4 regions of the Parabacteroides goldsteinii genome follow, and region 2 is predicted to be linked to each of the others. Evidence: riboswitches for the same ligand, from Rfam matches in the RefSeq annotation. Region 2 holds a riboswitch; each other region holds the start of a gene.
The links. Region 2 has a riboswitch for cobalamin ahead of K6V26_RS07120 (sirohydrochlorin cobaltochelatase). Riboswitches for the same ligand answer to the same signal wherever they lie in the genome.
Positions count from the first base shown of each region.

Region 1: it holds a riboswitch for cobalamin, as region 2 does, so the genes downstream of both, K6V26_RS17500 (TonB-dependent receptor) here and K6V26_RS07120 (sirohydrochlorin cobaltochelatase) in region 2, are expected to answer to the same signal.
Region 3: it holds a riboswitch for cobalamin, as region 2 does, so the genes downstream of both, K6V26_RS19915 (cysteine-rich CWC family protein) here and K6V26_RS07120 (sirohydrochlorin cobaltochelatase) in region 2, are expected to answer to the same signal.
Region 4: it holds a riboswitch for cobalamin, as region 2 does, so the genes downstream of both, K6V26_RS19895 (putative transporter) here and K6V26_RS07120 (sirohydrochlorin cobaltochelatase) in region 2, are expected to answer to the same signal.

Region 1 covers NZ_CP081906.1:4,027,464-4,032,880, forward strand. The annotation lists gene K6V26_RS17495 (Ig-like domain-containing protein) at 1-580, opposite strand, end outside; gene K6V26_RS17500 (TonB-dependent receptor) at 602-2,962, opposite strand; cobalamin riboswitch at 3,094-3,296, opposite strand; gene K6V26_RS17505 (O-acetylhomoserine aminocarboxypropyltransferase/cysteine synthase family protein) at 3,416-4,696, shown strand; gene K6V26_RS17510 (DUF6383 domain-containing protein) at 4,986-5,417, opposite strand, start outside.
Region 2 covers NZ_CP081906.1:1,507,764-1,513,180, forward strand. The annotation lists gene K6V26_RS07115 (AraC family transcriptional regulator) at 345-1,187, opposite strand; partial or broken gene K6V26_RS07120 (sirohydrochlorin cobaltochelatase) at 1,513-1,872, opposite strand; cobalamin riboswitch at 1,996-2,191, opposite strand; gene aspT (aspartate-alanine antiporter) at 2,332-4,029, shown strand; gene K6V26_RS07130 (bifunctional aspartate transaminase/aspartate 4-decarboxylase) at 4,097-5,417, shown strand, end outside.
Region 3 covers NZ_CP081906.1:4,697,705-4,703,121, reverse strand. The annotation lists gene K6V26_RS19935 (anaerobic ribonucleoside triphosphate reductase) at 1-857, opposite strand, end outside; gene K6V26_RS19930 (DUF6064 family protein) at 1,175-1,903, opposite strand; gene K6V26_RS19925 (threonine/serine exporter family protein) at 1,928-2,416, opposite strand; gene K6V26_RS19920 (threonine/serine exporter family protein) at 2,413-3,180, opposite strand; cobalamin riboswitch at 3,317-3,514, shown strand; gene K6V26_RS19915 (cysteine-rich CWC family protein) at 3,574-3,789, shown strand; gene accC (acetyl-CoA carboxylase biotin carboxylase subunit) at 3,791-5,305, shown strand; gene K6V26_RS19905 (biotin/lipoyl-containing protein) at 5,343-5,417, shown strand, end outside.
Region 4 covers NZ_CP081906.1:4,691,729-4,697,145, reverse strand. The annotation lists gene K6V26_RS19900 (acyl-CoA carboxylase subunit beta) at 1-1,422, shown strand, start outside; cobalamin riboswitch at 1,578-1,774, shown strand; gene K6V26_RS19895 (putative transporter) at 1,897-3,573, shown strand; gene K6V26_RS19890 (F0F1 ATP synthase subunit gamma) at 3,676-4,533, opposite strand; gene atpA (F0F1 ATP synthase subunit alpha) at 4,550-5,417, opposite strand, start outside.

The DNA.
Region 1 (5,417 bases), 2.5 Mb from region 2:
TCACGAAACGGTCGTTGCTTGAAGGAACCTGGTAATAATATTTACCTTTCGAGATACTCTCCATAGAATATTCGCCCAGTTCCGTTCCTTCGCCTTTAATAGAGATGGTGCCTATATCTGCGGTCAGCTTGCCGATGCTATTAACGACAGTTTTGTTTTGGCTACTCATACCGCCATGTTTACCTACGGTCAGGAACAAATCGAAATGGTACTTGCTTTCGTCGAAAGCCGGTGCATCTTTTGTAACCGTAACGGAACAGGTCGCTGTAAATCCGCCGTCGTCTGTTTTAACGGTGATTGTGGCAGCACCTTCTGCAACGGCAGTAACAACTCCTTTGTCTACAGTAGCGACATTTTCATCCGAAGTGCTCCATGTAACGGATGTAACTGCGGCATTGGAGGGAGCGACTGTAGCGGTTAAAGAACCTGTTGTTCCCACCTTTAGTTCCAAGGAGGTCGGATTGACTGTGACTCCGGTCACGGTCAGTTCTTCAACGTCATCGTCATCCGAACAAGCGGTGAATGAGAACGCCATCATAGTTGTCATGAAGGCAAGTAATACAAATTTGAACTTCTTCATTTTTCTACTTTATTTATATGATTAATTAATGAATACCCTGAATTTCGCAAAGAAAGCACGTCCGGGCTTTTGCAGCTTATAGTTGTCGTAAGCCGTTTCATCCAAGAAGTTGGCACATTCCAATGAGATATTGTAGCGGTCGCGTTTCCACGAGTACGTTACATTGGCATTGCAGATATGTTGCGAAGGGATGCGCGCCTTGGTATCATAATTGCCGTATGCTTCCCAGGTCAGGAAATACCAATGTACCCACTGGAACGTACAACCTAACCGTAACTTGCCGCCTTGTTGCCAAAGATTACGGAACGTATAACTCGCCTCCGCACTGCCGAACAACCAGGGACGGTTGGGCACATGGTTGTTGTATGTGGCCGAGGGTTTACCGCCTTCTTTGAACTCTTGCTGGTCGCGGGCATCCTGATAGCTGACATTAGCCATGAGTTGCAACCGTCCGTCCCAGTCGTAGCTGACTTCACCTTCCACACCTTTGATATGGACAGCGGGATCGTTGACATACTGCAACATACCTTCTTTTTCGATGACGGAAGTTTGTATATAGTTGTCCACATAACGCAGAAAACCGTTTGCCTCGTAATAGACGGTATGACGGGCGGCCGGACGCCATGTACCGAACAAGGCGAGATTGACATTGTTACTCTTCTCCGGCTCTAACGCCACATTGGCATAGACGGTCGTTCCGTTGCCTAACAGTTCCCGGGCAATAGGCAAACGTACACTATGCTCGTATGAAATCTTTACAGCCAACGGGTTGAAGAACGTATAACGCAGTCCGGCTCCGTATCCTAAATAGTTTTTCGTAGTCGAACCTTGTACTTTGTCCGAGCCGGTTACGGTGGATTGATCGGTTTGCCGGATATTAGGATGGTTCACGTAGTCTTTGGCAAAGAATACGTTCTGCATCTTGCCGTCGAAAAGCGATTGGCTGTAAGTCAGTCCGACGATATGTTTGGTTACCGCATCGTTAGACGGCTCGAAACTCTGGTCTAAATCGTCATAGCGGTCGTTGCCTGTCCGGCTCAGATTATAGTTCAGGTTAAAGCCGTGATGCTCATTCAGCTGATAATCCAAATTGGCACGCACGATAGTCAACGGACGCTTATAGTGGCGCATGGTAGGTTCGCCGCCCCTGATTTCGTTACGTTGGCTCACGATATAGCCACCGTCCCAATAATATTTACGGTAGGCGGTATCAACGGTGATGGAATGATCCCATGTGTGTGATAAGGTCGCCTTCAATGTCATATTTTCTGTGAGAAAGTTGCGTTTATTGTACCGCGCCGACACATTCCACGCATCTGAATTACGCTCCGCCATGCCATACACTTTGGTCTGTACGGAGCCTGTCTGCAATTCCTTGTCTGTTTTGGAGTAGGAAGCCGACACAAATAATTCGTCCACCCAAAATTTACCTACTATTCCTGCTTCTATCTGTGCTAAAAGCGAGAAATAACCGTCATGGAAACGTTTGGGATTGCCATTGATAAACCGATCGCCTGTCTCGTTACGCATCTGCACATCTTTCATCCGGTAATCGTTTTTCGAATAGTTGATGCCAACGGTAGGACGCACAATCAAACCTGTGCGCTGTTCCACAAACTGCGCATTCAGGTCGGCGCTGTGTGTATGAAAGGAACCAATACTGTAAGATGCATCCAGGAAGTTCTCCTTCTCCGCCTTGGTTATAATGTTGACAGCACCGCCCAATGCATCCGTTCCCAACAAGGCAGGCACCACCCCTTTATAAATCTCCACCCGGTCGATCAGGTTGACAGGTAGATTGGCAAGCGTCACATTGCTACCTTTACTGTCTAATGGCACACCATCAATGAAATAACGGACAGAATTACCCGATAACCCGTTGATGGAAAGATCAAAATCAGAACCGACTCCTCCTTCTTCCCGGACCTTTATTCCGGTCGTCCGGTTCACTATATCAGTAAGATTCTTCAACGAGTTGATCTGCGATTTTACATCAAGGGCATTTACCGAGAAAGCACCTTCCTTGATCTTCTGTGTTTTCGATTTACCGTACACTTCTACAGAATTCAGGGTTACGGAATTTTCTTCCATAACGAAATCAAGCGTTTTGTTCCTGCGGATATCGAGAGTTGTTTTTATTGTATTATAACCCAACAAGGTAATTATAAGAGTATGCTTTCCGGGTTTCAGACTTAGTGAATAGCGTCCCCGGTCGTCGGTGTATGTCCCTGCCGTCGTATTTTCGATGGCAACAGTAACCATAGGAAGCGGAGCACCATCTTCTCCCCTCACCTCTCCCGACAACGTGACCCTGTCTTGCGCCGCCAGCCTTACAGGAAACAAACAAATAAACAACAAAAATACATGTATGAAACCTCTCATCCCATCAAAAACATTATATATTAACGACAGGCTTTCGATAAAACAGAATGGACCACATGAACAGCCGGAACTCCCTACCAAATACAGTCAAGTCCTTACTTACATGTTTTTCAGCCTTATTCCTCGAAAGCTTAAAACTACTGATTCTGGCAGGTCTTCTGACTTACTCCGTCATTGAACGTCCTTCCCATTCATTGCGAACAGTGGATTGAGTTGTGTTCAACGACTTTGGCGGAGCTTACAGCAGCGGGTCTGTTCAGGATTTTCACCTGATTCCCTTTTCATCACTTTTCCGTAGAACTGGATTTGTGACACCAAAACCGGAGGCAAAGGTAAAGATTATTTTTAAACAGTACCCTATTTTTTATAAATGATCATAGATTTGTATTAATGGAACGAACTATTCTTTACTTTTGTCAGCAGAATATAATTACATAGCAAACATTTAATAATATGAGCAATTCATTCAAGCCGGCAACTTTGTGTGTGCAGGGTGGCTGGCAGCCTAAAAAAGGAGAACCGCGCGTTCTGCCTATCTATCAGAGTACTACCTTCAAGTATGAGACCAGCGAACAGATGGCGAAACTGTTCGATCTGGAAGAGAGTGGTTATTTCTATACCCGTCTGCAAAACCCGACCAACGATGCCGTAGCATCCAAGATCGCCGCTTTGGAAGGTGGTGTGGCAGCAATGCTGACTTCATCGGGACAGGCAGCCAACTTCTTTGCCTGTTTCAATATTTGCGAAGCCGGCGACCATATCGTAAGCGCAACCGGTATTTATGGCGGAACATACAATCTGCTGTCTGTTACCCTGAAAAAGCTGGGCATCGAATGTACATTCATCGACCAGGATGCCAGCGAAGAGGAAATCAGCAAGGCATTCCGCCCGAATACGAAGTTATTGTTCGGTGAAACGATCTCCAACCCGGGAGTGATGGTACTGGATATTGAAAAGTTTGCCCGTATCGCTCACAAACATGGCGTACCGTTGATCGTTGACAACACATTTGCCACACCGATCAACTGCCGCCCGTTCGAATGGGGTGCCGATATCGTTACGCATTCTACGACCAAATATATGGACGGACATGCGACTGCCGTAGGAGGTTGTATCGTCGACAGCGGTAACTTCGATTGGGAAGCGCATGCAGACAAATACCCGGGCCTCTGCCAGCCGGATGACTCCTATCATGGCCTGACTTACACAAAGACATTCGGGAAACTGGCATATATCACCAAGGCTACCAGCCAGTTGATGCGTGACCTGGGTTCTATCCAGTCTCCGCAAAATGCTTTCCTGCTGAACCTCGGACTGGAAACATTGCATCTGCGTATGCCGCAGCATTGTAAAAATGCACTGGCCGTAGCTAAATGGCTTCAGAATTGCGACAAGGTAGCCTGGGTAAACTATCCGGATCTGGAAGGAAATAAATATTACGAACTGACAAAGAAATATCTTCCAAACGGTTCATGCGGTGTCCTGTCATTCGGACTGAAAGGCGGACGCGAGGTAGCTATCAAGTTTATGGACAGCTTGAAGCTGGCTGCTATCGTTACTCATGTGGCCGATGCCCGTACTTGTGTGCTTCATCCGGCAAGCCATACGCATCGCCAGTTGACCGACGAACAATTGAAGGAAGCCGGTATCGCTCCGGACCTGATCCGCTTCTCTGTCGGCATCGAAAGTGCGGATGATATCATAGCGGATATCGAGCAGGCTTTAAATCAGTAATCAATAGTTATTCAACAGGAAATCGTATTGTATAGAATACGGTTTCCTATTAAACATAATGAACTTCGTTTCCAGGAGCTCCTTAAAAACAAAACCCCGATGGTATTAAATACCGCCGGGGTTGTTTTTTTGTCCATTTCCTCCCTTCACAGGGATACTCATGGATGAACTTTATTTTATTTTTATTACTAAAATTACGCTTCCAATCTGTTCGCCTTCACAGGCTACTTGCCCTTCCCCATAGGGGAAAGGCAGAGAAGCTTTATATTGTTTAATTATTCTTTAATTCTTATTTTACGATTGCTTTAACAGCAGCTTCGCCTTCAACAGCTACAACTACGATACCTGCAGGAGCAGAGATAGTTGCTTCGTCAGAAGAAAGAACTGTGCTAGCAATTGTCTGACCAAGAACGTTGCTGATAGTAACAGTCTTATTAGCAGCACCCTTGATTGTGATGTCACCGTTACCAGCGATTACAGTTACAGCAGAAGTAGAAATTGCTTCGTTTTCTGTAGCTATATCTTCTTTATTACCCTGTTCAACATTGAAGATCAAAGCATCATCAGCACCAGTAATCTGATCGAATGAAGATTCTGAACCATCCAAAGAACCTGACAATACGATACAACCGTTCTGCATCTTCAACCATTGTCCCTTAGTCGGAGCAATATCTTTATCGCCTTCAGCTTTCTGAGATTCCATCAAGAATGCACGATCTTC
Region 2 (5,417 bases):
CACAAAGATAATCTATTTATTTCGTACCGGTAGACTTTTGACGGTTTTGTTCTTAAAAATACGTTTCCGGGCTTTGCGTTTGAGTTGCAGGTATTGCAGCCAGGAAAATACTCGTAGTAACACAACAAGTAAAATAACACCTGACAGAATATAACAGACTAAGGGAGTTGACATTCTCCCCTCAACAAAAGTATTATCCCCACCCTTACCAAGGGATAATAACACATACAATTTGGTCATCATAATTTAATAAGAATCTGTATTTTAACAATACAAAGGTAGCCTATGCTGCAGAAGGGGAATATATATAAAATCACATATAAAATATATAATCTGATATTCTTTCAGCTGTTTAGTTTCTTCTTTAATTCTTCGGGGGTAAGTCCGAATTGTGTTTTACAGAACTTATAGAAATGAGAATGTGAACTGAAATCGAAATCGTCGATTATACTTTTGAAATCTTCACCTTCCGTTGTCAGGCATTTTAAAATCCGTTTCGCCTTTTCATTCAGTAACCACTGGTAGGCAGGAATACCGAAGTTTTCTTTGAATTTGACCCGGAAGGAGTTTATCCCATATCCCATCAGATTGGCCAGTTCTTTGACATTCTTTACTTTCATATAATTTTCCGCTACCTGTTTTTCGAACTCAGACGGGTGATTGGCCAGCAGATAGAAAAAATGACCTAAATCTTTACTGGGGTAGACTGTTTTGAGAAGATAGAACAGTTCCTCTCTTTTGGCAAGATATAAGTTGTAATTCAAATAATTATTCTCCAGATACTGGATGAGAAGTTTTAAAAAGCTGTAGAGAGGTTCGATTATCTTTAGTTCTATCCATTCAAACGAGGATTCGGGTAACAGGTCATATTGAGCCCGGAAACGAAATAACTCATCGATAGTCAGACTATCGAAGGTGAACGCAAGAATTTGCGAACATGGAGTAATTTCATAGGTGTATTTTTCATGCCCTTTAAGAAAGAGCATATGCGGTTCGCCAATGGACTTCGTTTGAGTATGTGGAGAATATATTTTTACTGATCCGTCCAGTATGAAGAAAATCATATTATTATATAGGTAAGATTCAGTTAAATCTATTCCTTCGGGCTTTATGAGAAGATCAAAGCCTGCATGTAATGACTGACTGTTAGGTATTTCAGAAGGCGCGTTATTAATCGTACTTTTCATGTTTTTGTTTGGATTTAGTTGTTGTTTTACACTCCATGTGAATGTATATGCAAAAAAAATACAATGTTCCAGTTTGTTATGTATACAAAATATCATTTTATGTATATATTTTGATATAAATAAAAATGCAAGTAAAGATGGTAAATAATTAGTTGATAATAGATAAAATGTCTATTGTTATTGCTCCTTTAATAATGTAAAAGTTCTGGTTGTGTAAATTAGAATTTCAAGAATGTATTGATATAAAAAACCGGCCTTTCCCCGTATGAGGAAAGAGGCCGGTTTTCATTTGTGACTCTGTGACAGATAATGGACGTTTGGTCCGTCAGTCTTTTTCAGCAGCGTATTGCTTTTTTTTATCCATGATATCGACCATTTTGTGTTTGGCCGCAAAACGGGCATGTTCGATGAAGATGTCCTGTATGTCGGGATTCTGTCCCAGACCTTCCATCAGGACGGATACTTCGTAACCGTTGTCTTCCAGCTCCTTTTTCCAGTCGCCTGCTATATCATTGTTGACATGGTCGCCGGCAACGAACATGAAAGGCATGAGCATGACTTTCTTTACACCGCTGGCTTTGAGCTTGGCAAGCATCGTATCGAAAGTGGGATAACCTTCGATCGTTCCGACATGGAAGTTTTCATAGCCTTTTGCTTTCAGCATATAATCGGTCACTGTCTCCTGCAACATACCGTGTGCAAAAGACATACCCATTGAACAACCTACAAGAAAGGCTGTCAGCAGACATTTCTTTTTCATTGAAAGAGATTTGTTTTATGTTCATAATAGCCCTCCTGGCCCCGGGAGAACGGATTTGTCTGTCTGGCAGGTTTCCTGACTTGCCCGGAAAACGACCTTCCCATCCTTGTCACGGACAGTGGTGTAAGCATGTTTTCCTTTTATAGCGGGCTTCACAGTAGCGGGCACTGTTCCGGATTCTCACCGGATTCCCTTTTATACGACAACCGGAGGCTGGCGTATCACCAAAGCGGGACAAAGATAGAAATTTATTTAAAATAAGGGAGCTTTTATAATCTCTTAATTGAATCTCCCGCAACAACTTTCTCATGGATTGTGTTCCATTTACCACAATAAAATCGGACATGGAATATGTCTTACTATTAACGTCAAATAATTGTATATATGGAGTGGTTTGCTGATTTGCTCAAACACTATCCGGAACTGGCTATCTTTCTGACACTGGCTTTCGGTTTCTGGATAGGTAAATTTAAGATAGGTAAATTTTCCTTGGGAACAGTTACCAGCGTATTGCTGGTCGGTGTATTAATCGGACAGTTGCATATCGATATTGGGGCACCCATTAAATCCGTATTCTTTCTTCTGTTCCTTTTTGCCGTGGGATATAGTGTTGGTCCGCAGTTCTTTCGCGGGCTAAAAAAGGAGGGACTTCCGCAGATGCTTTTTGCCGTACTGATGTGTTTGTTCTCTCTGTTTGTTCCCTTTTTGCTTGCCAAGCTGATGGGATACAATGCCGGAGAAGCGGCTGGATTGTTGGCTGGTTCGCAGACGATCTCTGCGGTGCTGGGAGTAGCGGAAGATACGATCAACCAGAGCGGGTTGAGTGCGGCAGACAAAACATCCATGATTAATGTGATGCCTGTAGCTTATGCCGTATGTTATATTTTCGGTACGGCCGGTTCTGCTTGGCTGATGAGCGATGTGGCTCCTCGTTTGCTGGGCGGACTGCCTTCGGTAAAGAAGGCTTGTAAAGAGCTGGAAGCAAAGATGGGTACCGACGATGAGAGCGAGCAACCCGGTTTTATGCCGGCAGCACGTCCCATCACTTTCCGCGCTTATAAGATCAGTAATGACTGGTTCGGGGCAGGCAAGACCGTACAGGAGCTGGAAGATTATCTGGAAGGGCAGGGCCGTCGTCTGTTTGTAGAACGCGTACGAATCAATAATGTGGTATATGACGTGAAGCCGGACCTGATGCTTCAGAAAGGGAACGAAGTCGTGTTGAGTGGTCGCCGTGAATTTGTGATCGGAGAAGAAGATTGGATCGGAGACGAAGTGAACGACCTTGAATTGCTGGACTTCCCGGCAGAGACATTGCCTGTGCTGATCTCCCGTAAGAAGTTTTCGGGAATAACTGTAGCCGGTCTCCGCAGTGAAAAGGTGATGCACGGCGTCAGCATTAAAAGTATCAAACGTGCGGGTGTCAATATACCTGTGCTGGCTGCGACAAAGATTAATCCGGGCGATATGCTCGAACTGGTAGGTACCAAGATGGAGGTAAATGCTGCGGCTGCGACTTTGGGGTATGCTGACCGGCCGACCAACCAGACGGATATGATCTTTGTTGGTCTGGGGATCTTTATCGGTGGCGTGATCGGCTCATTGGTGGTACATTTTGGAAATATACCGATCAGCCTGAGTACGAGTGGCGGGGCATTGATTGCCGGACTGGTATTCGGATGGCTTCGCTCCAAACACCCGACATTCGGACGTATTCCGGAACCATCCTTGTGGGTATTAAATAATGTAGGGCTGAATATGTTCATTGCCGTGGTCGGCATTACGGCCGGACCGAGTTTTGTGACCGGCTTCAAAGAAGTAGGCGTAAGTCTGTTCATTATCGGAGCACTGGCTACGACCATTCCGCTGATAGCCGGTGTCCTGATGGGACGCTATCTCTTTAAATTCCATCCGGCCATTACACTGGGTTGTACTTCAGGAGCACGAACGACAACAGCCGCCCTCGGTGCGATAGAAGATGCGGTGGAAAGCCAGACGCCGGCGTTAGGATATACAGTTACTTATGCTGTCGGTAACACCTTACTGATTATCTGGGGAGTGGTGATTGTCTTGTTAATGTAAATCATAGAAAAAGATAGTTCAATTCTGATAAAAATAGAAATTAATAATCATACATATAATATATAATATGGAAGAAAACAATAAAATCGTAGTCACCCGTGAATACGAAAAGAAAATGTCGGAGATCAGTCCGTTCGAATTAAAAGACATACTGATCCGGTTAGCCGATGAGAGTGCCCGTAAGAGTACCCACATCATGTTGAATGCCGGTCGTGGCAACCCGAACTGGATTGCTACCACGCCACGCGAAGCCTTTTTTTTACTCGGCCAGTTTGCTCTGGAAGAATGCCGTCGCGGGGTTAAACTGGAAGACGGTATGGTCGGTCTTGCCGGCGTTCCCCAGAAACCAAGTATCGCCTATCGGTTCAGGGAGTTTCTTGATAAACATGAGGGAACACCGGGTTCCAAACTTTTACGTGATACCTATAATTATATGGTACGTGTAAAGAATGTTGATGAAAACGACCTGGTGCATGAATGGGCAGAAGGTGTGATCGGTGACCAGTATCCTGTTCCCGACCGTATTTTGAAATATACGGAAGTGTTGGTGCGTGATTATCTGGATCAGGCATTGTGCAACAACCAGCCGCCCAAAGGTAAATTCGATTTGTTTGCCACCGAGGGCGGTACAGCTGCCATGTGTTACATCTTCGACTCCCTTCAACAGAACTTCCTGTTGAATAAAGGAGACAAGATCGTCCTGTTTGCTCCGGTCTTTACTCCTTATATAGAAATACCCGAACAGGCTCGTTATCTGTTTGATGTAACGGAAATACATGCGCTGAAAATGACGGGTGACGGATATCATACCTGGCAATATCAGGAAAAAGACCTGGATATATTGAAGGATCCGTCTGTCAAGGCTGCCTTTATTGTCAATCCGAGTAATCCGCCTTCTTATGCTTTGACACCTGGATTGACGGAGCGTATTGTCGACATTGTCACCAATTATAATCCCAACCTGATGATTATTACCGACGATGTATATGCCACTTATGTACATGGTTTCCGTTCCCTGATGGCTGAGCTTCCTGATAATACATTATGCGTTTATTCTTTCTCCAAGTATTTCGGTGCGACAGGCTGGCGTCTGGCAGTCATCTCTTTGCATGAAGATAACATCTATGACCGTATGATTGCCGCATTGCCTGATGATAAGAAAGAAGCATTGGCAAAACGTTACAGCAGTATCATGCTCGACCCCTCGAAGATGAAGTTTATTGACCGCATGGTTGCTGATAGCCGTCAGGTCGCACTTAATCATACATCCGGACTTTCCCTGCCACAGCAGACACAGATGTCTTTGTTTGCCTCTTTTTCCTTACTGGATTCCGAGAACCTGTATCAGTCCCGCATGATCGACATCATTCACGAACGCCTGCACACCC
Region 3 (5,417 bases), 3.2 Mb from region 2:
CTGACGGTTTTATTGATAGCATGCTGTACGAGCCGTTTGTCTCCGGTCAGGCCATCCAGCGGACGGGTTACATAATCGTCTATTTCTTTATTATAAAGGTGTGAATAGTCTACGCCATTCAGATCTTCCAGATTTTTGACTTCTTCGATATAGCTGTTACGCACATAAGGTGCCAGGTAAAAATCGAAAGCCGGGATCGCCTGTCCGCCATGCATCTCATTTTGTGCAGTTTCTAAAGAGATACATCCCAGGATACTTGCCGTTTCGATACGTTTGGCGGGGCGCGATTCGCCGTGTCCGGCCGAGAATCCGTATTTAAGGATGCGGTCCAGCGGATGCTGTACGCAAGTCAGGCTCTTGGTCGGGTAATAATCTTTATCATGAATATGCAGGTAATTGTTGGCAACCGCCTCTTTTACCTCTTCGCTCAACAGGTAATCGTCAACGAACGGTTTGGTTGTCTCACTGGAAAATTTCATCATCATACCTGCGGGGGTGTCTGCGTTCATATTTGCATTTTCGCGGGTAATGTCGTTCGACTTGATATTGATGATTTCCAGGAACATATCGCGGGTTTTTGCTTTACGGGCAACACTGCGCTGATTGCGGTAGGCAATGTATTTCTGAGCCACATCCTTGCGGCTACTGTTCATTAGTTCCAGTTCGACAGCGTCCTGAATCGCTTCGACTGTCATTTGCGGTTCTCCTTTGAATGAAATATGATCCGTGATCTGGCGGATCAACTGCAAATCTTCTCCATTTTCCGTATGCAGCATCGCTTTACGGATCGCCGTTACTATTTTTTCCTCATTAAATCCGACGATACGTCCATCCCTTTTGATAACTGTCTGAATCATGATAATTGTATTGGTGTATTACTTTTTATTCTCCTGCAAAGGTATACTCAATTGTTATATAGTTTTCTTTTTGGAAAACTTTTAACGGGTTAAATTATGTCAAATGACTGATAGTCATATATGTTATTTGTGAAAACGGAAAACTTTGAAGATTTTGATGATAAAAAGTTTTTCCAAAAAGGCTGCTTGGTGATAATTGGGTATAATGTGAAAGGTATCAATTGTTTATGCAGAAAAACAGAGAAAACAGGGGCGATTCCGGTCAATCGCCCTGTCTGTCGATAGTACGAAATATCTATAATTGCTTATTCGGATTGCTATTTGTCTTTCAGTAATTCGATAAACATGGTTGTCGTCAGTAATATCCCAATGGCAACGCAGACCAGGATTAGTAATAAGTTTACATATTTCGCATTCGGCTTCGAGCCGGTGTGCAGGTTGTTGGCGAAATATTCTTTGAAGAAAAGATATAACGCCGGGACGGAAGCACTGGCCAGCAGGAAATCTTCCGGGATATTGAAGTAATATGTTTTCGACAAGCCGATTAGCGACCAGTGTGTCAGAAACAGGACTATGAACATGTTGATATTCTTAGAGAAGAACAACAGGAGTCCGATGGTGAAAACAACGACCGAACAAGGCATGACCGGCGAAGTTATTTCCGGGAAAGTCAGTCCCCGTGCCATCGATATCAGCGGATAGATAAACGGCATGGCAAACAGGAAGTACGCCAACCAGTCATATTTGCGGGTACGTTCGAAAGTGGTGTATCCTGACAAGGCATCCCACCCCCATAGTATCGCCATGATCGCCCAGAATAAGGCCATCACTTCGTTGTAGCTGCGCTCGGCACAGTAGATGTAGTAATAGATGACCGATATCCACAGATAGACGGCAATCAGATAGATTTTCATTCCGTTCTTTACCCACGGCTGAGGGTTGCGGGTCAGCAGGACGGTCAATATTATCCCGATCAGGATAATTCCCAGTTGCCATTCCCAGGTTGCTGTATTGTAGAGTCCTATCGTTTTCCAGAAAATTTCCATAGAGTTATTCGTATGCTGATGATTTTATTTGCGTCGTGTTAATGAAAAAGCCTTACCCGGCAGGAGGAAGATCGGCAGTGTCGCACCGACCGTCAGCATGAAGATCGCGGTGAAGGTAACGAAACCGTTCGACATGAACATTTCAATATATTTCGCTTTCTGTACCGGTTCGTCCATCGTCTGGAGGAACATGATCAGCGAGAAAACCATGTTGTAGGCAAATTTGCCTGGGATCATCGGCAATAAAGCCGGGATATAAAGCACTGTCATCGGGCAGTAAATCCTGCCTCCCAGCCACAAACTACCGAATCCGATCACCAATGCCCCGAACAGGGAGGCGGTGGCGATATCCACACCAAAGAAAGTCATCAGGCAGAATCGGCAGGCATGGCCTACGGCAGCCAGCAAGGCAATGTAAGGAAACGCCCGCATAGGTGGGTCGGAAATCGCACCGAAACCAATACCTGCAATGGCTGCAAAAAGTCCGTCTAAAAGAATATCCAATACTATCATATCAAATTATTTTTTACCATCATTAATGTGAAAGAAAGCCCGATCGCGATACAGATAATCAGCATCAGTGCATTGACCAGCCGGGCAAAACCGGTCAGTATATACCCTTCGACAATATCGATGACCCCATTGATCAGCGGTACGCCCGGTATCAGGAACAGGACGCTCGTTGCCAGTGCAATGTCCGAGGTCGTGTCGAATATCAACGCTGTAGAGGCACAAAGCGATGCAATAAAGGCCGATACCACGAAGATTATGTAATGATTGAATTTCCGTATCTGCATCTGTTGTTTCAGGAAAAAACCGGTGATAGTCGCAGAAAAGACAATCCCCATCGAAGTAATATCTCCCCCGAACAGGCGGCAGAAAGAGGCATTGGCAAAACCTACCAGTATCAGAACGAAAAGCGGATCGATGTGCGGGCTGGCGATAATCTCCTCATATTTATCTTTTAATTCTTCCAGCGACAAATGTTTGTCATACGTTTCCCAACTCAGAGCGCTCAGTTTGGCGTTCTTCTCGAAACTTATCGGAAGGGCGGGGATATCGATCACCTCGCTGTATGTTTCTTTCGTATCATTGTCGGAGATCGTCAGAATAATATTTTTCTGAAAAATGCTGATTTTAACATCAGCGCCATATGCTTCTCCTATTCGTTTGGAACTCCGGACTACCCGGGATGTGTGTACCCCGCATCCCATCATATGGGCGGAGTACTCTGCGATGAATTTGGCTACGGGTAGCAAAGATTCATTTCTACTCATGTCGTACTTTTTATATATGAACCGGATTCTATTCCGGAATGTTTCTTTTTGCTGGCTGAAAAACGGGCGATAAACCTAAACCGGGGCGCAAAAGTATAAAAAACTTATTTTATATCATTGTTTTGTCTTTTATTTTTGTAGTTTTGCACCGAAATGGTTCTGTATTTTTGATTCTGGAAATACAGATTAAAAGGGAATCGGGTGTAAATCCCGGACAGTCCCGCTGCTGTGAAGCTCTAATAACATTCTGAAAACAACTTATGCCACTGACATGTGTCGGGAAGGCTTCAGGATGGGAGTCAGTCAGAAGACCTGCCGTTCGTTAAAGGCTCATATCCTCGTGGGTTAGGATACGGGTTCGAAATGATTGTTTATTCTAAATTTATCAGATTTATGGAGAAAGATTGTCCGCGTTGTGGGGACTCTTTTGTTTGTCGGGTAGATGATATATCCGCCTGTCATTGTGTGCCTGTGAAATTGGATGAACTCCAGCTTGCTTATGTGAAGGTCCATTATCCGGGATGTTTGTGCAACTCCTGTTTGAATGAGATCAAGAAATATTTCTATGCCTGTGAGGTGAATCCCCGTTATAAACATTTAAAGCATTGATATGATACGGAAGATATTAATTGCAAACCGTGGCGAGATCGCCGTACGTGTGATGCATTCCTGCCGGGAGATGGGAATACAGTCTGTGGCTGTTTTTTCGGAAGCCGACCGGGCAGCACGACATGTACTTTATGCTGATGAGGCCTGCCTGATAGGGCCTGCTGCATCAAAAGATAGTTATCTGGATATTGAAAAGATTATCCAAGCGGCAAAAATTCATAAAGCCGATGCCATTCATCCCGGTTATGGTTTCCTTTCGGAAAATGCAGCTTTTGCCCGCAGATGTAAAGAGGAAAATATTATTTTTATTGGCCCGGCTGCTGAGACGATGGAGGCGATGGGCGATAAGATATCAGCCCGTAAGCGGATGATCGAGGCTGGTGTGCCGGTTGTTCCGGGAACGCAACAACCGTTGCTGGATGCTGCCGAAGCCGTTCGGATATGTAAGGAAATCGGTTTCCCCGTTATGCTGAAAGCCTCTATGGGAGGCGGAGGAAAAGGGATGCGACTGATCTATAAAGAAGAAGATGTGGTGGAGGCTTATCATTCTGCCCGTTCGGAATCGTTATCGTCTTTTGGTGACGACACAGTTTATCTGGAGAAATTCGTAGAGGAACCTCATCATATCGAATTTCAGGTATTGGGTGACAATCACGGGAATGTAATCCATCTTTGCGAACGTGAATGTTCCGTTCAACGCCGTAATCAGAAAATCGTGGAGGAAAGTCCGTCTCCGTTCATCACTCCCGAGTTAAGAAAAAATATGGGTGAAAAGGCTGTTGCTGCGGCAAAAGCTGTCAACTATTCCGGTGCTGGTACCATTGAGTTTTTGGTGGACAAACATCGGAATTTTTATTTTCTGGAAATGAATACGCGTCTCCAGGTGGAGCATCCGATTACCGAGGAAGTTTTAGGCGTCGATCTGGTAAAAGAACAGATTCGGGTGGCTAACAACGAACCACTCCATATCCGCCAGGAGGAGATCGTCCAGCGCGGACATGCCATTGAATGCCGTATCTGTGCAGAAGATACAGAAGCCGGTTTTATGCCTTCTCCCGGTGTCATTAAACAATTGACAGAGCCGAACGGCATCGGTGTCCGTGTAGACAGTTATGTGTATGAAGGATATGAAATACCGGTTTATTACGACCCGATGATCGGAAAACTGATCGTTTGGGCGACAACGCGCCAATATGCGATCGAACGCATGCGGCGGGTATTGCATGAGTATAAGATTACCGGGTTGAAAACGAATATCGGTTACTTACGTCGGATTATGGATACATCCGACTTTGTGCAGGGAAAGTATGATACTTCTTTTATTGAAAAAAATGCCGGACAATTGCAACATCCCGTAGAAGAGGGTGGAACAGAGACTGAAAATATAGCTATGATCGCTGCCTATATAGATTATCTGGTCAATCTGGAGGAAAACAGATCCGGTCAGGCTTCCGACAATCGTCCGATCAGCCGCTGGCGTGAATTCGGATTACAAAAAGGAGTCCTGCGTATTTAATAATCGGCACATTAGCACTATTGAATAATTATTATTTATGGAAATACATATTGGAAAAAGAGTTGCGGATGTTTCGTTGGTCAGTAAAGATGGGAACAAAGTCCGGTTGACT
Region 4 (5,417 bases), 3.2 Mb from region 2:
CGTGAACGTATTGACATGTTACTGGATAAGGGTACATTTGTCGAACTGGATAAGTTTGTCGTTCACCGTTGTACCAATTTCGGTATGGAAAAGAACAAAATAGCGGGTGACGGGATCGTTTCGGGGTATGGCAAGATAGACGGACGCCAAGTGTTTGTCTATGCTTATGACTTTACCGCTTACGGAGGAACATTGAGCGGAACGAATGCCGCGAAGATCGTCAAGGTGCAACAACTGGCATTGAAAAACGGAGCGCCGGTAATTGCCCTGAATGATTCGGGTGGTGCCCGTATTCAGGAAGGGGTCAGCAGTCTGGCCGGATATGCTTCCATTTTCTATCAGAATACGATGGCCTCGGGAGTGGTTCCGCAGATTTCTGCGATCCTCGGACCTTGTGCCGGAGGAGCCTGCTATTCGCCTGCGTTGACCGATTTTATTTTTATGGTGAAAGAAAAAAGCCATATGTTTATCACCGGTCCGGACGTGGTCAAGGCGGTTACCCATGAAGAAGTAGGAAAAGAAGAATTGGGTGGTGCTTATACACATAGTACTAAGAGCGGTGTTACTCATTTTATGTGTGATACGGAAGAAGAAACATTAATGAGTATCCGCGAATTACTCGGTTTTCTTCCGGGCAATAATATGGAAGATGCCCCACTTGTTCCTTGTACGGATGATATCCGCCGCGAAGAAGAATCGTTGCAGGAGGTGATTCCGGATGATCCGAATATTCCTTATGATATAAAAGATATTATTGAACCGGTGGTGGATAATCACTATTTCTTTGAGGTAATGCCGCATTTTGCAAAAAACATCGTAGTCGGTTTTGCCCGTTTAGGCGGACGTACGGTCGGTATCGTTGCCAACCAGCCGGCATTCCTGGCAGGTGTGCTGGATATCGATGCTTCGGATAAGGCGGCTCGTTTCATCCGTTTTTGCGATTGTTTCAATATTCCACTGGTTACTTTTGAAGATGTACCCGGTTTTCTTCCGGGATGTACCCAGGAGCACGACGGTATTATCCGCCACGGTGCGAAGATCGTCTATGCTTATGCGGAAGCGACCGTGCCTAAAATCACGTTGATTACCCGGAAAGCCTATGGCGGTGCTTATATCGTTATGTCGAGCAAACCGACCGGTGCCGATGTTAACCTGGCTTACCCTATGGCGGAGATTGCCGTTATGGGAGCAGAAGGGGCTGTTAATATCTTATATAGAAAAGCAACCGGGGAAGAGAAAGAGCAGGCAATGAAAGAATATGCGGAAAACTTCTCTAATCCTTACCGGGCTGCCGAGCAAGGATTTATCGACGAGATTATCATGCCGCGGCAGACTCGTTTCAAGCTGATACAGGCGTTGGAGATGGCAAAGAACAAAAGCCAGAGCAATCCGCCGAAAAAACATGGCAATATGCCATTGTAACGATTTGATTTTGTTGTTAGAATTATGAATGGTAAATCCCTGTCGACCGTGAGGCTGGCAGGGATTTCTGCTTATGTCATAGTTTTATAAATAAACAGGAACGTAAAAGTTTAAAAAACTTGTATTTATCATATTGATTTTGTCTTTTATTTTTGTAGCTTTGCCTCCGAATTGGTTTCGTGTTGTCTGTTCGGATGATACGGATTAAAAGGGAATCGGGTGTAAATCCCGGACAGTCCCGCTGCTGTGAAGCTCTAATAACATCCTGAAAACAACTTATGCCACTGACATGTGTCGGGAAGGCTTCAGGATGGGAGTCAGTCAGAAGACCTGCCGTTCGTTAAAGGCTGTTTTTCCTCGTGGGTTAGGGAAATGGTTCGAAAAGAATATTAATTCTAAAGTGTATGAAAATCATGGAGAAGCTTTGTTCGCGTTGTGGCGTGGAGTTTTGCTGTGCCTCAAAAGCGATTGACTATGGAATGGATTCATGAATTATTATGGGGAGAAGGTATCGGACATTCCATCCTTTTACTGTCTCTGGTTATTGCCATAGGGATCCAACTTGGTAAAATCAAAGTATTTGGAATTTCTCTGGGGATAACCCTGGTATTGTTTGTCGGTATTCTACTGGGACATTTTGGGTTTACAATCAATCCATCTGTTATTCATTTCTTTAAAGAGTTTGGATTGATCCTGTTTGTTTATTCAGTCGGCATGCAGGTCGGACCCGGTTTTTTCTCTTCTTTTAAGAAAGGGGGGATGACTTTGAATGGCCTGGCTTGCGGAATTGTCTTTCTCGGAGTTATGATGGCCTTGGTGATACATTTTGTGACAGGAATTCCTATTCCGACGATGGTCGGTATTTTATCGGGTGCAGTAACAAATACGCCGGGACTGGGGGCTGCTCAACAGGCATTTAGTGATATGACGGGGACTTCTGATGATACGATTGCATTGGGATATGCCGTTGCTTATCCGCTGGGGGTCGTCGGTATCATCCTTTCCATGTTGTTTGTCCGGTATATTTTTCATATAAGTTTTGACCAGGAGACGAAAAAGCTGGAAGAAGAGAATAATGTGCATAATAGTGAGGCCACACCTATATCGTTGATAGTGAAGAATCCGGCTCTTTTTGGCAGGAAGATAATGGAACTTGCCGCCCTGTTGGAGCATAGGGAATTTGTCATATCCCGTATTTGGCGTAACAAGACCAATAAAGTAGACATTGTTACCGGCAGTACGATTTTGGAAGAAGATGATAAAATATTTGTGATCACGACTGAACATGATGCAGAAACTATAAAAACCTTTATCGGTCAAGAGATAGAGATGGACCGTAAACAATGGATTCCCGCCGAAAGTGCTTTTGTCAGCCGCCGCATTTTGGTGACAAAGCCGGAACTGACGGGTACTAAACTGGGGGATTTGCAGTTACGCCGTTTGCATGGTATCAATGTAACACGTGTGAATCGTGCCGGAGTGGAACTGGTAGCAACACAAGGTTTGCAATTGCAGGTTGGTGACCGTGTAACCGTAGTCGGTAGTGAACTGGCTGTCGATAAGGTGAGTATGATATTGGGTAATTCGATGAAACGTCTGAATGAACCGAACTTGATTCCAATATTTATCGGTATCGCTTTAGGTATTATTCTGGGAAGTATTCCAATTAGTTTCCCAGGGATTCCTCAACCTATCAAGCTGGGTTTGGCAGGTGGTCCGTTGGTTGTCGCTATCCTGATCAGCCGTTTCGGATACCGTTATAAACTGGTTACTTATACTACCCAGAGTGCCAATCTGATGCTCCGGGAGATTGGTATAACTATGTTCCTTGCCTGTGTCGGGCTGAGTGCCGGGGATGGTTTTGTGGATACTATCGTGAATAAAGGCGGATTTGCCTGGATTGGTTACGGTTTTATTATAACAATGCTACCTTTATTAGTCATCGGATTGATTGGCAGGTATTTTTTTAAACTGAATTACTATACGTTGATGGGATTGCTGGCTGGCAGTACGACGGATCCTCCCGCTTTGGCTTATGCGAATGCAACGGCGGGAAATGATGCTCCGGCAGTAGGTTATGCTACAGTTTATCCGTTGACAATGTTTTTACGTGTACTAACTGCCCAATTAATGATATTATTCTTCTATTAAGTATTAGATTTGGTTGTTAGAAATTGTTCAATAATAATTTTAAAGCCAGGAGCCCCGCCGAAGTGATTCGCCGGGGCTTCGTTTATTTATCGATGTAAAAGATTATTGACCGCTTCCTCCCATAATATCCAGCAATTCATTGGTGATGGCCTGCTGGCGGTTTTTGTTGTATTGCAACGTCAGTTCCTGGATCAGGTCGTTGGCGTTGTCGTTGGCTGTCTGCATGGCAAGCATGCGGGCGGCATGCTCGGAAGTGACAGTGTCGAGCAAGGTCGTGTAGATGTTCAGATGGAGCACTTTGGGGAGCAGTAGGGCCAGCAACTGTTCGGCAGACGGCTCCAGAATATAGTTGCTCGAAGCACTTTCCGGGTCTGCTTCCGGTAAGGAAACCGGAAGGAAAACCTTTTCGGTCAGTATCTGCTCCGCCATATTCTTGAAATGATGGTAGAGTAGTTCCACCCGGTCGACCTGGGCAGAGATATACAACTCCATCAGGGCAGTTGCCAGTTGCGAAGCATCCTCGTAGGCCGGTTTGTCGCCGATCGTAAGGAAGCTGTCATTGGTCTGATAACCAGCTTTATGCAATTCGTCCGCCACCTTTTTGCCGATCGGATAAATGCGCACGGTTATACCGTCCGCCTCATACTGGTGGAGACGGACTGTTAACTCTTTCCATATGTTCGCATTGAAAGCGCCACACAACCCGCTGTTGGAGGAAAAAGCGACAATAGCCACCTGTTTGACCTCGCGAACAGCTGCGTAGGGCGAACTCATATCACTTTCAGCCGACAGCGTGCCCCTTAATATGGCGCTCAGCTTACTCTCGTATTCGAGCATATGTTCGACAATCGTCTGCGTATGATGCAGTTTGGCAGAAGACACCATCCTCATGGCGGAGGTGATCTTCTGCGTGTTTCTGATCGACGCAAGACGGATTTTTATCTCTTTCAGTGATGCCATAGTCTAATTTCTGTTATCAACCTGCTTTATATGCCCCGCTGACCTGGTGGGCTGTTTCTTCCAGGATACGGCTGACTTCATCATTTATCACACCCGATTTTAGTATATCGAGTACGTCTTTCTGATGATTGGTGATCAGAGTCTGTAAGAACGCATTCTCAAAATCGTGTACCTTATCCAGCGGAACCTCTTTCAGTAAACCTTTGGTGCCGCAATACAGGATAGCGATTTGCTGTTCCACAGGCATCGGGTTATACTGGGGTTGTATCAATAGTTGTGTATTTTTCTGTCCTTTGTCGATCGTGAAGGCGGTTACCGCATCCATATCGCCGCCGAATTTTGTGAACGATTCCAGTTCGCGGAACTGTGCCTGGTCGATTTTCAGCGTACCGGCCACCTTCTTCATCGCTTTCAACTGTGCGTTACCACCCACACGGGATACGGAAATACCCACGTTGATAGCCGGACGGTTTCCCTGGTTGAACAGGTCTGTTTCCAGAAATATCTGTCCGTCGGTGATGGAAATTACGTTGGTCGGGATATAAGCCGACACGTCGCCCGCCTGCGTCTCGATAATCGGCAGGGCAGTGAGCGAACCGCCACCTTTTACCTTATCTTTCATGCTATCGGGCAGGTCGTTCATCTGGCTGGCTACTTCCTGTTGGTTGATGATTTTCGCTGCACGTTCCAACAGGCGTGAATGCAGATAGAAAATATCACCCGGATACGCCTCGCGGCCCGAAGGACGACGAAGGATCAGGGATACCTCGCGATAAGCGACTGCCTGTTTCGACAAGTCATCATAGACAACCAATGCATGACGTCCGCTGTCGCGGAAATATTCGCCGATGGCAGCTCCGGCAAAAGGAGCGAAATATTGCATG